Regions from separate parts of the Enterobacter ludwigii genome, predicted to be linked through region 3. Evidence: predicted binding sites of a transcription regulator. Region 3 holds the regulator's gene; each other region holds the start of a gene.
The links. Region 3 encodes CRP, which controls carbon source genes, mostly activating them, when cyclic AMP is high. Its sites were predicted from a motif close to ATGTGANNNNNNTCACAT; they were not measured.
Positions count from the first base shown of each region.

Region 1: the regulator CRP is predicted to act here: its motif matches at 1,650-1,667, upstream of BH714_RS19150 (YjcB family protein).
Region 2: the regulator CRP is predicted to act here: its motif matches at 1,812-1,829, upstream of uxuA (mannonate dehydratase).
Region 4: the regulator CRP is predicted to act here: its motif matches at 1,296-1,313, upstream of hpt (hypoxanthine phosphoribosyltransferase).

Region 1 is NZ_CP017279.1:4,078,192-4,081,355, forward strand. Features, by position in the region: gene uvrA (excinuclease ABC subunit UvrA) at 1-464, opposite strand, end outside; gene ssb1 (single-stranded DNA-binding protein SSB1) at 716-1,243, shown strand; gene BH714_RS19150 (YjcB family protein) at 1,307-1,588, opposite strand; gene BH714_RS19155 (sensor domain-containing diguanylate cyclase) at 2,078-3,164, shown strand, end outside.
Region 2 is NZ_CP017279.1:2,437,918-2,441,081, forward strand. Features, by position in the region: gene yeiP (elongation factor P-like protein YeiP) at 1-482, shown strand, start outside; gene uxuA (mannonate dehydratase) at 526-1,716, opposite strand; gene BH714_RS11475 (mannitol dehydrogenase family protein) at 1,921-3,164, shown strand, end outside.
Region 3 is NZ_CP017279.1:2,883,977-2,887,140, reverse strand. Features, by position in the region: gene BH714_RS13600 (YccS/YhfK family putative transporter) at 1-972, opposite strand, end outside; gene crp (cAMP-activated global transcriptional regulator CRP) at 1,030-1,662, opposite strand; gene BH714_RS13590 (OsmC family protein) at 1,974-2,378, shown strand; gene BH714_RS13585 (phosphoribulokinase) at 2,445-3,164, opposite strand, start outside.
Region 4 is NZ_CP017279.1:3,946,115-3,949,278, reverse strand. Features, by position in the region: gene can (carbonate dehydratase) at 1-529, shown strand, start outside; gene hpt (hypoxanthine phosphoribosyltransferase) at 631-1,167, opposite strand; gene BH714_RS18550 (glucose/quinate/shikimate family membrane-bound PQQ-dependent dehydrogenase) at 1,375-3,164, shown strand, end outside.

The sequences.
Region 1 (3,164 bases), 1.2 Mb from region 3:
ATGATGGGCGCCAGCAGCATCAGGCGTTTACCTTCCGGCTGCGACAGCACGTTATCCACCATCTGGCTTACGGTCTGCGCGGCCAGCGGGACGTCGTGATCCGGGCAGCGCGGCTCACCCACGCGTGCATACAGCAGACGCAGGTAGTCATGAATTTCGGTAATCGTACCAACCGTTGAACGCGGGTTATGCGAGGTGGATTTCTGCTCAATGGAGATAGCAGGTGATAACCCTTCAATATGGTCTACATCCGGTTTTTCCATCAGTGACAGGAACTGACGTGCGTATGCAGAGAGTGACTCCACGTAACGACGCTGTCCTTCGGCATATAAAGTGTCGAAAGCCAGTGAGGATTTGCCAGACCCCGAAAGCCCGGTCACGACGATGAGTTTGTCGCGAGGGATTATGAGGTTGATATTCTTGAGATTGTGGGTGCGGGCGCCCCGAACTTCGATCTTATCCATTCACCTTTCCCGGTTGGAACACGGATTGCCTGGTTTGTTTGAAGGACAAACGGCTGTCAGAAACGGCTAATTATGACACAAAATGACCTGTTTGAATATACAGTATTGGAATGCATTTTCTGATTCACTGTGTAACAATGTCGAGTTCGCGAGAGATTTCGGAACCGACTACGCAACTATGCAAATTGCAGCGTGGAAATGGTACACTCGCGCGTTTACACTATTAAGAAACGTATTCAGGAGACACGAACATGGCCAGCAGAGGCGTAAACAAGGTGATTCTCGTCGGTAATCTGGGCCAGGACCCGGAAGTACGCTACATGCCGAGTGGTGGCGCAGTTGCCAACATTACGCTGGCTACTTCCGAATCCTGGCGTGATAAAGCGACCGGTGAGATGAAAGAGCAGACCGAATGGCACCGCGTAGTGCTGTTTGGCAAACTGGCGGAAGTGGCTGGTGAGTATCTGCGTAAAGGTTCTCAGGTTTATATTGAAGGCCAGCTGCGTACCCGCAAATGGACCGATCAAGCCGGCGCTGAGAAGTACACCACGGAAGTTGTGGTCAACGTGGGTGGCACCATGCAGATGCTCGGTGGCCGTCAGGGCGGTGGCGCACCAGCAGGTGGCGGTCAGCAGCAGCAGGGCGGTTGGGGTCAGCCTCAGCAGCCACAGGGCGGCAACCAGTTCAGCGGTGGCGCGCAGTCTCGCCCACAGCAGCAGTCCGCGCCAGCACCGTCTAACGAACCCCCAATGGACTTCGACGACGATATTCCGTTCTGATATCCGACTGTTTAAAACAAAAAACCCAGACCTCGGTCTGGGTTTTTTTATTCATCTCAGGGATCAGGTAATCACCATCGGCCAGTCTGGCGGGGTATGGCTCATGGCTTCCACCATGACCACTTTAATATTTTCCCAGACGGCAGCGAGATCCAGCAGGGTGATGCCAAGCAGGCCCGTTGCGAACCAGCATGCTGCGCCCAACCCCAACAGGGTGCTGATGACAGCAAGGCCAGCATAGTCAGATTTACGAAACTGAATGTTTAGCGTGCTGGCCAGGAACATCAGCACCGCACTTAACAAAGGCCAGCGCAGGAGAACCATGCTGGTAGTAATGGTTGCCATAAAACCCATCCTCAACAAAACAGACGAACTGAATGAAACAGTGTTTCTCGTTACAAAATATGTGTGAACTATATCACATTTGTTGATTTATTCGCCAGCCTCAGAAGGGTGAAAAAAGCAGGAATTATCACAGCCAGGCGTCGCACGAGGATTGAGGGGAAAATATATCTTTGCACGCTAATGACCCCCTTTTATCGCTTCCAGGTAATAAATTCATTGAGATAACAAATCCTCTGCAAATTGAGGTGTGCTGTAGAACGTTTACAGCAACAACCCTTTGGATTATGCTTGAGTGGATAAATAAATTTACTCGCATTCTATAATTCAGGTTTTTGAATTTTATTGGTTTTTTTCTCTTTGTACGTTTTTAATTACACACAACGTCTCGCACTCCAGCTGTGCTGATATTCAGCATCCTGCTCTGGCTCGCCGATTTTTGAATCTGAAGAAAGTTGCGTCCGGTTTAACGCTTAATAATCTGCGAAAAAAATGAAAGAAAAACGACGTGAGATTGTTAATGACAGCCTGCAGGCGTTGCATGCGCTGGCAGATCTGATGCCCCAGCTTCACGCCCATTGTTCGCTGGGCGAGATGCTTGAGACGATCAACCGGGCCTTCGGGGCAAGCCTGGCCTGGATTAGCGTTGATACTGACGGGCTGCAGCGCGTGGTCTGTGCCGGTGAAGTGACCTGTCACTCATTTGAGGTGGCCGATTTTCTTGCCGGTACTCTGCTGGAGAAGCATCACCGCGCGTGGCGGGTCGTCTACTGGAAAGAGAATATCGGCCGCGCATTATTCTCCGCTCATCATCCTGGCTATTCGCAATTGCAAAGCGGGGTGTTATGCAAGCTTTCAACCCATAACGGACAAGGCAGCGGCTATTTTTTTCTGGCGTTTGCTGAGCCGTTATATTCTCTGTCCATCCTGAAAAGTATTGTTGCGGTACTGGTCGAAAAATTAAAAGACTATTTTTCAGAAATTATCGTTCGTGAAAAAACAGCGCAGGAAATGCAGCGTGTGGTGACCCAATATAAAACCCTGTTTGAACGAGCGCCTGTTTTAATGAACTCATTCGATAAATTTAACCGCTGCGTGCTGTGGAATGCTGAGTGTGAAAAAGTGTTTGGCTGGACAATGGCGGAGATCAGCGCCCATGCCGATCCGCTCTCACTGTTTTACCCCGACCCGGAAGAGCGGCGACGGGTCAGGGAGTCGGTAAATGTCTCGCCGCTAAAGGATATGTACGAGTGGCATCCACTGCGTAAAGACGGTACGCCGTTGACGGTTTTGTGGTCAAACATTCTGCTGCCGGACAGCTCAGTCCTGAATATCGGGCTTGATATTACCGAACGTAAAAAAGCCGAACAGCAGCTGGAAGTGAAAGCCACCACGGACGATCTTACCGGGTGTTTTAACCGTTCAACCATTTTACAGCAGCTGGAATCCGCGCTGGCGGCAAATGCCAGGCAGGATGCTGACAGCCATTTTTGCGTGCTCATGTTTGACCTGGATTTTTTCAAACAGATCAACGATCGGTGGGGGCATCAGGTGGGCGATCGGGCACTTATCCACTTTT
Region 2 (3,164 bases), 450 kb from region 3:
GCGCCCGTGGTGCAGCAACGCTGTACAAAATGCGTTTCGCCGATGTGCGTACCGGTCTGAAAGTGGAAGAACGTTTTAAAGGTGACGATATCGTTGATACCGTGACCCTGACCCGCCGCTATGTTGATTTTTCCTACATTGATGGCAACGAATACGTGTTCATGGATAAAGAAGATTACACCCCGTATATCTTCACCAAAGATCAGATTGAAGAAGAACTCCTCTTCATTCCTGAAGGCGGGATGCCTGACATGCAGGTTCTGACCTGGGATGGCGTGCTGCTGGCGCTGGAGTTGCCGCAGACCGTGGATCTGGAAATCGTGGAAACGGCTCCGGGCATCAAAGGTGCATCCGCAAGTGCCCGCAACAAACCAGCAACCCTGACGACCGGTCTGGTGGTGCAGGTGCCAGAATACCTCTCCGCGGGCGAGAAAATCCGCATCCATATCGAAGAAAAACGCTATATGGGTCGCGCAGACTAATGCGATATTCGCCCGGTGGCACAACGCCACCGGGCAACAGACGTTACAGCAGTTCCGGGTATTTCGTCATCTTCAGCGCCAGCTCAACGCCCCGGACTTCCGCCATGCCTTTCAGACGACCAATCGCCGAATAACCTGGGTTCGTTTTCTTACGCAGATCGTCCAGCATCTGGTGACCATGATCGGGACGGAACGGGATAGGACGAACGTCACCCGCGTGCTTACGACGTACCTCTTCCGCCAGAATCGCATCCACTACCGCGACCATATTCACATCGCCGCCCAGGTGCGCTGCTTCATGGAAGGTTTTTGGATTATCCTCACGACAGGTCGCACGCAGATGCGTGAAGTGAATACGATCGCCGAAGGTTTCAATCATCTGCACCAGATCGTTATCCGCACGCACGCCGTAAGAGCCGGTACACATGGTGAATCCGTTATAGATACTGTCCACGGTCTCTTTCAGCCACTGCATATCTTCAATCGTGGACACGATTCGCGGTAAACCGAGAATAGGACGCGGAGGATCGTCCGGGTGCACGGCCAGGCGTACGCCCGTTTCTTCCGCTACCGGTACGATAGCGCGCAGGAAAAACGCCATGTTTTCACGCAGCTGGTTTTTATCGATATTCCCATATTCCGCCAGTCGCGCGCGGAACTGATCCAGCGTATAGCCCTCTTCAGCGCCCGGCAGGCCAGCAATAATATTGCGGGTCAGCTTTTCAATCTCGGCGTCACTGGCTGCGTTAAACCACGCGAGCGCCTGCTGCTGCTCTTCAACCGTGTAATCGGCTTCTGCACCAGGACGTTTCAGGATGTGCAGCTCAAATGCGGCAAAGGCAATCTGATCGAAACGTAATGCTTTTGAACCGTCCGGCAACGTGTACTCAAGATCGGTGCGCGTCCAGTCAAGAATGGGCATGAAGTTATAGCAAACAGTATCGATACCGCAGGCCGCCAGGTGACGAATGCTCTGCTGGTAGTTGGCAATCCAGGTCTGATAATCACCTGAATGGGTTTTGATATCTTCGTGAACCGGGATGCTTTCCACCACAGACCAGGTCAGGCCTTTTTCCGCCAGCAGCGCCTGACGTTTTTTGATTTCTTCAATCGGCCATACCTGACCATTAGGAATGTGATGCAGCGCCGTCACGACACCCGTTGCGCCAGCCTGACGCACATCATCAAGAGAAACCGGATCGTTCGGCCCGTACCAACGCCAGGTCTGTTCCATTGCCTCACCTCTAAAGTTGTTATACCAATATGGATGACTACGATGACGACTACCATACATGTTTGCCGTAAAGGGTCAACACACCGCCACACATTGATTGATCAAACTCACACTTCGGGGATATTTACGGCTCACCAATTTAATTTGCTGTCATATAACTTTACACTGGCGTTGTTAATTAATGGTTAATCAGGTGTGTATTTCATGAAGACAATTGCCTCCACCTCGCTTCCTGCCCATGTCCAGCTCCCTCGCTACGATCGTAAGCAGTTACGCTCTCGCATCGTCCATTTTGGCTTCGGCGCATTTCACCGCGCGCATCAGGCCTTGTTAACAAACCGGGTGCTGAATGAGAAAGGCGGCGACTGGGGTATTTGTGAGATTAGCCTCTTCAGCGGCGACGTGCTGATGAGCCAGTTGCGCGCACAGGATCATCTCTTCACCGTGCTGGAAAAAGGGGCGGAGGGAAACCAGCCGATTATCGTCGGTGCCGTCCATGAATGTCTGAACGCAAAACTGGATTCTCTGCCTGCCATCATTGAGAAATTTTGTGAACCTCAGGTCGCCATTGTGTCGCTCACCATCACAGAGAAAGGTTATTGCATCGATCCCGCCACCGGTAATCTGGATTTGCACAACTCCCGGATCGTTCACGATCTGGAGAACCCGTCTGAACCGCACTCCGCGCCCGGGATCCTGGTCGAGGCGCTCCACCGTCGCCGTGAACGCGGTTTGTCCGCTTTTACCGTCCTCTCCTGCGACAACATCCCTGATAACGGCCATGTGGTGAAAAACGCGGTACTGGGGATGGCCCAGAAACGCGACCCGGCGCTGGCAGAGTGGATTGATTCACATGTGAGCTTTCCGGGGACCATGGTCGACCGAATTGTCCCTGCCGCGACCGAGGCGTCGCTGGCAGAAATCACGCAAGAGCTTGGAGTAGAAGATCCTTGTGCTATCAGCTGCGAACCGTTTATTCAGTGGGTAGTGGAAGATAACTTTGTTGCCGGACGCCCGGCATGGGAAGTGGCTGGTGTACAAATGGTGCAGGACGTTCTGCCGTGGGAACAGATGAAATTGCGCATGCTCAACGGCAGCCACTCTTTCCTCGCGTATCTGGGCTACCTCGCCGGGTATGCGCACATCAACGAATGTATGGAAGACACCGCTTTTCGCGAAGCCGCACGTCGGTTAATGCTAAATGAGCAGGCTCCTACGCTGCGTATTAAGGATGTCGACCTCACGGCTTATGCCGATAGCCTGCTTGAACGCTTTGCCAATCCGGCACTGCAGCACCGGACCTGGCAAATTGCGATGGACGGAAGCCAGAAATTGCCGCAACGCATGCTGGATGGGATCCGCATCCATCTTGAACGTAAAACCGCGTGGCCGCTGCTGGCCCTGGGCGTTGCAGGCTGGATCCGCTACGTCAGCGGTACCGACGAGCG
Region 3 (3,164 bases):
GATACGGCTGAAGTGCCAGGCAGCAAACTGACCCACCGGGTTGTCTTCATGCTGACGGGCAATCTTCTCCAGCGCGCCGAGCTGTTTGTCCATGTTAAAGCGCGTGGGGTAGCGGTGATACAGAATATCGTCAGCCAGCACCCGAAGGCGCGCGGAGACGGTTTGCGCGTTCCAGCGGATCACCGCTTCGGCATGGCTGCGCTCGACCAGTTTTTGCACCTCCTGCGGCTGGTGCAGGCTCACGGAGATATGCTCCTGTAAGTCCAGCCCCACCTGGAAGACGCGCAGCAGCCGCTTATATTCGTGGTTCTTATTGGCGGCGAGCATATGTAGCTGCTGATAACACTGGCTTATCAGGTCCACCACCTTTTGCTGACGCGTCAGCAGCGGCGGCAGTGATTTTTCTGGATCGGTATGCTGGGTGAGCAAGGTGTATTTGGCTTCACAGTAATCCGCCAGCTGCACGTAGAGCAGGCTCAGGGATTCCCGCAGGGGCTGTTCCCGCCACAGCCAGAACCAAAACCAGTTAAACAGCCCGTACCACAGCGTACCGAGGGCGTAGATCAGCAGCGGCTCCCACACCGGCATGTTACCCGCAAGGCTCAGCGTGAAGATGGCGGCAATCAGCGACGCGGGAAGCAAACGCGCGTGCAGTGAGCTGATTTCAGCGGTTACGCCCAGGGTCATCGCCAGGACGGTGAGGATCAGCGGCAGCGGGATATCGCGGGCCAGCAAAAGCTGCACGGCGAGGCTACAGCCCGCAAACAGCGAGCCGCCCACGATCAGCCGTTTGAAAAAGCGCTTATGCGGTGTATCCAGACCGGCAATGTTGCAGCAGGCGGGAACGAGAGAGAAGAGCAGACCTTGCTGAAGATGGCCCAGAATCAGGCCCACGGCCACAGGAAGGCACAACACCAGCGTTTGTCGCAGTGCGTAGTTAACTTCCGGGTGATAAATCAGCCTGCGCCACATGGGGAATAGAGACAAAAACGGCGTGACACCTTGCGATGGCACGCCGTTTGAGCGGAATTAACGCGTTCCGTAAACCACGATGGTTTTACCGTGTGCGGAGATCAGGTTCTGATCTTCCAGCATTTTCAGAATACGGCCCACTGTTTCACGGGAGCAACCGACAATCTGACCGATTTCCTGACGGGTAATTTTAATTTGCATGCCATCAGGGTGAGTCATCGCATCGGGTTGTTTCGCCAGATTCAGCAGGGTCTGAGCGATACGGCCGGTCACGTCCAGGAAGGCGAGGTTACCCACTTTCTCAGATGTCACCTGCAGACGGCGCGCCATCTGCGAAGAAAGACGCATCAGGATGTCAGGGTTAACCTGAATCAACTGACGGAATTTCTTGTAGGAAATTTCAGCCACTTCACATGCTGTCTTTGCACGAACCCAGGCGCTACGTTCCTGGCCTTCTTCAAACAGGCCCAGTTCACCGATGAAATCGCCCTGGTTCAGATAAGAAAGGATCATCTCTTTCCCTTCTTCATCTTTGATCAGCACTGCCACCGAGCCTTTGACGATGTAATACAACGTTTCCGCTTTTTCACCCTGGTGAATCAGCGTGCTCTTCGATGGGTACTTATGAATGTGGCAATGAGACAAGAACCATTCGAGAGTCGGGTCTGTTTGCGGTTTGCCAAGCACCATGCGCTGTTATCCTCTGTTATAAGCTGTCACCAGAGTCATAAGATGCATCCGGACTCTGGGGTTGCAATCGAATTCTTACCCATACCCTGGGAAGTCGGCTATCGTAACGTTTCGCAGCCAGTAAAGTTTGATGTCCTCTGCATACATGTGTAACGTCAATGTATTACTGTAGCATCCTGAGTGTTTTAGCATAGCTTTCGCCGCGTGTCTCCTGGTGTCTCGCTTCAGCATGACGCAGGTCGCCTTCCATTGCGAGAAATGTAACGCACGCGTAATCTGTCACCAAAAATGCAACGTTGGAGTGAGTGAATATGCAAGCGCGTGTGAAATGGGTTGAAGGTTTAACGTTCCTGGGCGAGTCCGCTTCAGGACACCAGATTTTGATGGATGGTAACTCCGGTGATAAAGCACCAAGCCCAATGGAAATGGTGCTGATGGCAGCAGGTGGATGCAGCGCAATTGATGTGGTGTCGATCCTGCAAAAAGGCCGTCACGATGTGACCGACTGCGAAGTAAAACTCACCTCAGAACGCCGCGAAGAGGCACCACGCCTGTTCACCCACATTAACCTGCATTTCATCGTCAGCGGGAAAGAACTGAAAGACGCGGCGGTCTCACGCGCGGTCGATCTTTCAGCGGAGAAATACTGCTCGGTCGCGTTAATGCTCGAGAAAGCGGTAAAAATTACGCATTCGTATGAAGTGATCGACGCCTGATATTGGGGGGCATCGTTCACCCCGATGCCCTCACCGAAGCCCTCTCCCACGCGGAGAGGGAAATCATCAGGCGATTTTCTTCCCTTCTATCAACCGCTGCACCAGCGGCATCATAATTAATTCCATTGCCAGCCCCATTTTTCCGCCCGGAACCACTAACGTATTCATGTGCGAAATAAATGAGCCCTGCAGCATCGCCAGCAGCCAGGGGTAATCAATGCCGTCGAGATTGCGGAAATGGATAACCACAAAGCTCTCATCCAGCGACGGGATACTTTTGGCGGCGAACGGGTTAGAGGTGTCCACTGTCGGTACGCGCTGGAAGTTGATATGCGTGCGGGAGAACTGCGGCGTCAGGTAAGTAATGTAGTCTTCCATGGAGCGCACGACGGAATCCATCACCGCCTCGCGTGAATGGCCGCGCTCGCTGATGTCACGCGTCAGCTTCTGGATCCACTCAAGGTTCACGATGGGCACCACGCCAACCAGCAGATCCACGTGACGCGCCACGTCATGCTGCGGCGTCACCACGCCACCGTGCAACCCTTCGTAAAACAGGACGTCGGTCGGTTCCGGCAGCGGTTGCCAGGGGGTAAAGGTGCCGGGCACCTGGTTCCAGGGAACGGCTTCATCGTAGGTGTGCAGATATTTGCGTGACTGCCCCTTGCCGCTCTGGCCGTACTCCTGAAAGGTTTGCTCCAGCAGGCCGAAGTCATTGGCCTCCGGGCCGAAGTAGCTGATGTGTTTACCCAGATCGCGCGCCTTGCGGATAGCCATATCCATCTC
Region 4 (3,164 bases), 1.1 Mb from region 3:
CCGCGTTCCGGCAGAGCGCCTGACAGGTCTCGAGCCTGGCGAACTGTTTGTGCACCGTAATGTTGCCAACCTGGTGATCCATACCGACCTCAACTGCCTTTCGGTTGTTCAGTACGCCGTTGACGTTCTGGAGGTCGAGCACATCATTATTTGTGGCCACTATGGCTGCGGCGGTGTGCAGGCCGCGATTGAAAATACCGAACTCGGGTTAATCGATAACTGGCTGCTGCATATCCGCGATATCTGGTTCAAACATAGCTCACTGTTGGGTGAAATGCCGCAGGAGCGTCGTCTCGATACCCTTTGCGAGCTGAACGTGATGGAGCAGGTTTATAACCTTGGCCATTCCACCATCATGCAATCGGCGTGGAAACGCGGGCAAAAAGTCTCGATCCACGGCTGGGCGTACGGTATTCACGATGGTCTGCTTCGTAACCTGGAAGTGACCGCCACCAACCGTGAAACGCTGGAGCAGCGCTATCGTTCCGGGATAGCTAACCTGAAGCTTAAGCACGTCAACCATAAATAGCTGCCTGTAAGCAGTTCAGATAAAAACAAAACGGCAACCCGGGTTGCCGTTTTTACTGTGTGTCCCCTCGTCAGAGGGCAACAGACCGCACATCACAAACCTTACTCGTCGAGCAGGATCACTTTACCCACATACGGCAGATGACGGTAACGCTGCGCGTAGTCAATGCCATAGCCCACGACGAACTCGTCAGGGATAGAGAAGCCGACAAACTCTACCGGCACCTGCACTTCACGGCGGCTGGGTTTATCCAGCAGGGTGCAGATCGCCAGGGATTTTGGCTCACGCAGGCTCAGGATCTCGCGCACTTTAGAGAGCGTGTTGCCGGAGTCGATGATGTCCTCAACGATCAACACATCTTTGCCACGAATATCTTCATCCAGATCTTTCAGGATTTTCACATCACGGGTTGTGGACATGCCGCTGCCGTAGCTGGAGGCGGTCATAAAATCGACCTCATGGGACACCTGCACTTCACGGCACAGGTCTGCCATGAACATGAAAGAGCCACGTAAAAGACCGACCAGCACCATTTCGCTGCCGCTGTCCTTGTAATGTTCGGTGATTTGACGACCCAGTTCGGCGATACGCGCTTTGATCTCGGCTTCCGGGATCATCACTTCAACAGTATGTTTCATATTACTAACCATATGATTTTAATGAAAATCTCTCAATGCGGATGAATGTTACTCCGGCATCGATACGCAAGCCAGCCATTATATCAGTAAATGGATACACCTGGCGCATGAGTTATAAAAAGCAAATATTGTGATTCCGATCACACTTGTTAATACCTATAATTAGTTGCTAGCAAATAATTAACAAAACTGACGAGTACACTTTCTATGGCTGAAATAAAAACTCAACAGCCACGTCTACTGGTGACATTAACAGCGCTATTCGCCGCCTTCTGCGGCCTGTATCTGTTAATCGGTGGCGTCTGGCTGGCCGCAATTGGCGGCTCCTGGTACTACCCTATTGCGGGTCTGGTTATGCTTGGCGTAACCGTCCTGTTGTGGCGTAGAAAACAATCCGCGCTATGGCTTTATGCTGCTTTACTCCTCGCAACCATGATCTGGGGCGTCTGGGAAGTCGGTTTCGACTTCTGGGCACTGACGCCGCGCAGTGACATCCTGGTCTTCTTTGGTATCTGGCTGATCCTGCCGTTCGTGTGGCGTCGCCTGATTATTCCTTCAAGCGGTGCCGTTGCGGCGCTGGTGGTTGCCCTGCTGATCAGCGGCGGTATTCTCACCTGGGCCGGTTTTAACGACCCGCAGGAGATTAACGGTACGCTGAATGCCGAATCCACCCCAGCTGCGGCTATCTCGCAGGTCGCGGATGGCGACTGGCCAGCTTATGGCCGTAATCAGGAAGGTCAGCGCTACTCCCCGCTCAAGCAGATCAACGCGGACAACGTTAAGAACCTGAAGGAAGCCTGGGTATTCCGTACCGGCGACCTGAAGATGCCAAACGATCCGGGTGAACTGACCAACGAAGTGACGCCGATTAAAGTCGGTAACATGCTTTATCTGTGCACCGCGCACCAGCGTCTGTTCGCGCTTGACGCGGCCACCGGTAAAGAGAAATGGCACTTCGATCCGCAGCTGAACTCCAACCCGTCGTTCCAGCACATCACCTGCCGTGGCGTCTCTTACCACGAAGCGAGTGCTGATAATGCGAGCCCTGAAGTCATTGCCGACTGTCCTCGCCGCATCATGCTGCCGGTAAACGATGGCCGCCTGTTCGCGATCAATGCCGAAACCGGTAAGCTGTGTGAGACCTTTGCCAACAAAGGTATCCTGAATCTGCAGACCAACATGCCGGACACCACGCCGGGTCTGTATGAGCCAACCTCACCGCCGATCATCACCGATAAAACTATCGTGATTGCCGGCTCGGTAACCGATAACTTCTCCACCCGCGAAACCTCTGGCGTTATCCGTGGTTTTGACGTGAACACCGGTAAACTGCTGTGGGCCTTCGACCCGGGCGCGAAAGATCCAAACGCGATCCCATCGGACGAACACACCTTTACCTTTAACTCACCTAACTCCTGGGCACCGGCGGCGTATGACGCGAAGCTGGACCTGGTCTACCTGCCGATGGGCGTCACCACGCCAGATATCTGGGGGGGTAACCGTACACCTGAGCAAGAGCGTTATGCCAGCTCTATCGTGGCGCTGAACGCGACCACCGGTAAACTGGCCTGGAGCTACCAGACTGTTCACCACGACCTGTGGGATATGGACATGCCGTCCCAGCCGACGCTGGCTGACATTACCGTTAACGGCAAAACCGTTCCGGTGATTTATGCACCCGCGAAAACGGGCAACATCTTTGTGCTGGATCGCAGCAACGGTAAGCTGGTTGTCCCGGCACCCGAAAAACCCGTTCCGCAGGGCGCTGCCAAAGGCGACTATGTCACCAAAACACAGCCGTTCTCTGACCTGAGCTTCCGTCCGAAGAAAGATCTCAGCGGTGCAGACATGTGGGGTGCCACAATGTTTGACCAGCTGGTGTGCCGCGTGATGTTCCATCAGCTGCGCTATGAAGGTATCTTCACGCCACCTTCTGAGCAGGGCACGCTGGTCTTCCCGGGTAACCTGGGCATGTTCGAATGGGGTGGGATCTCCGT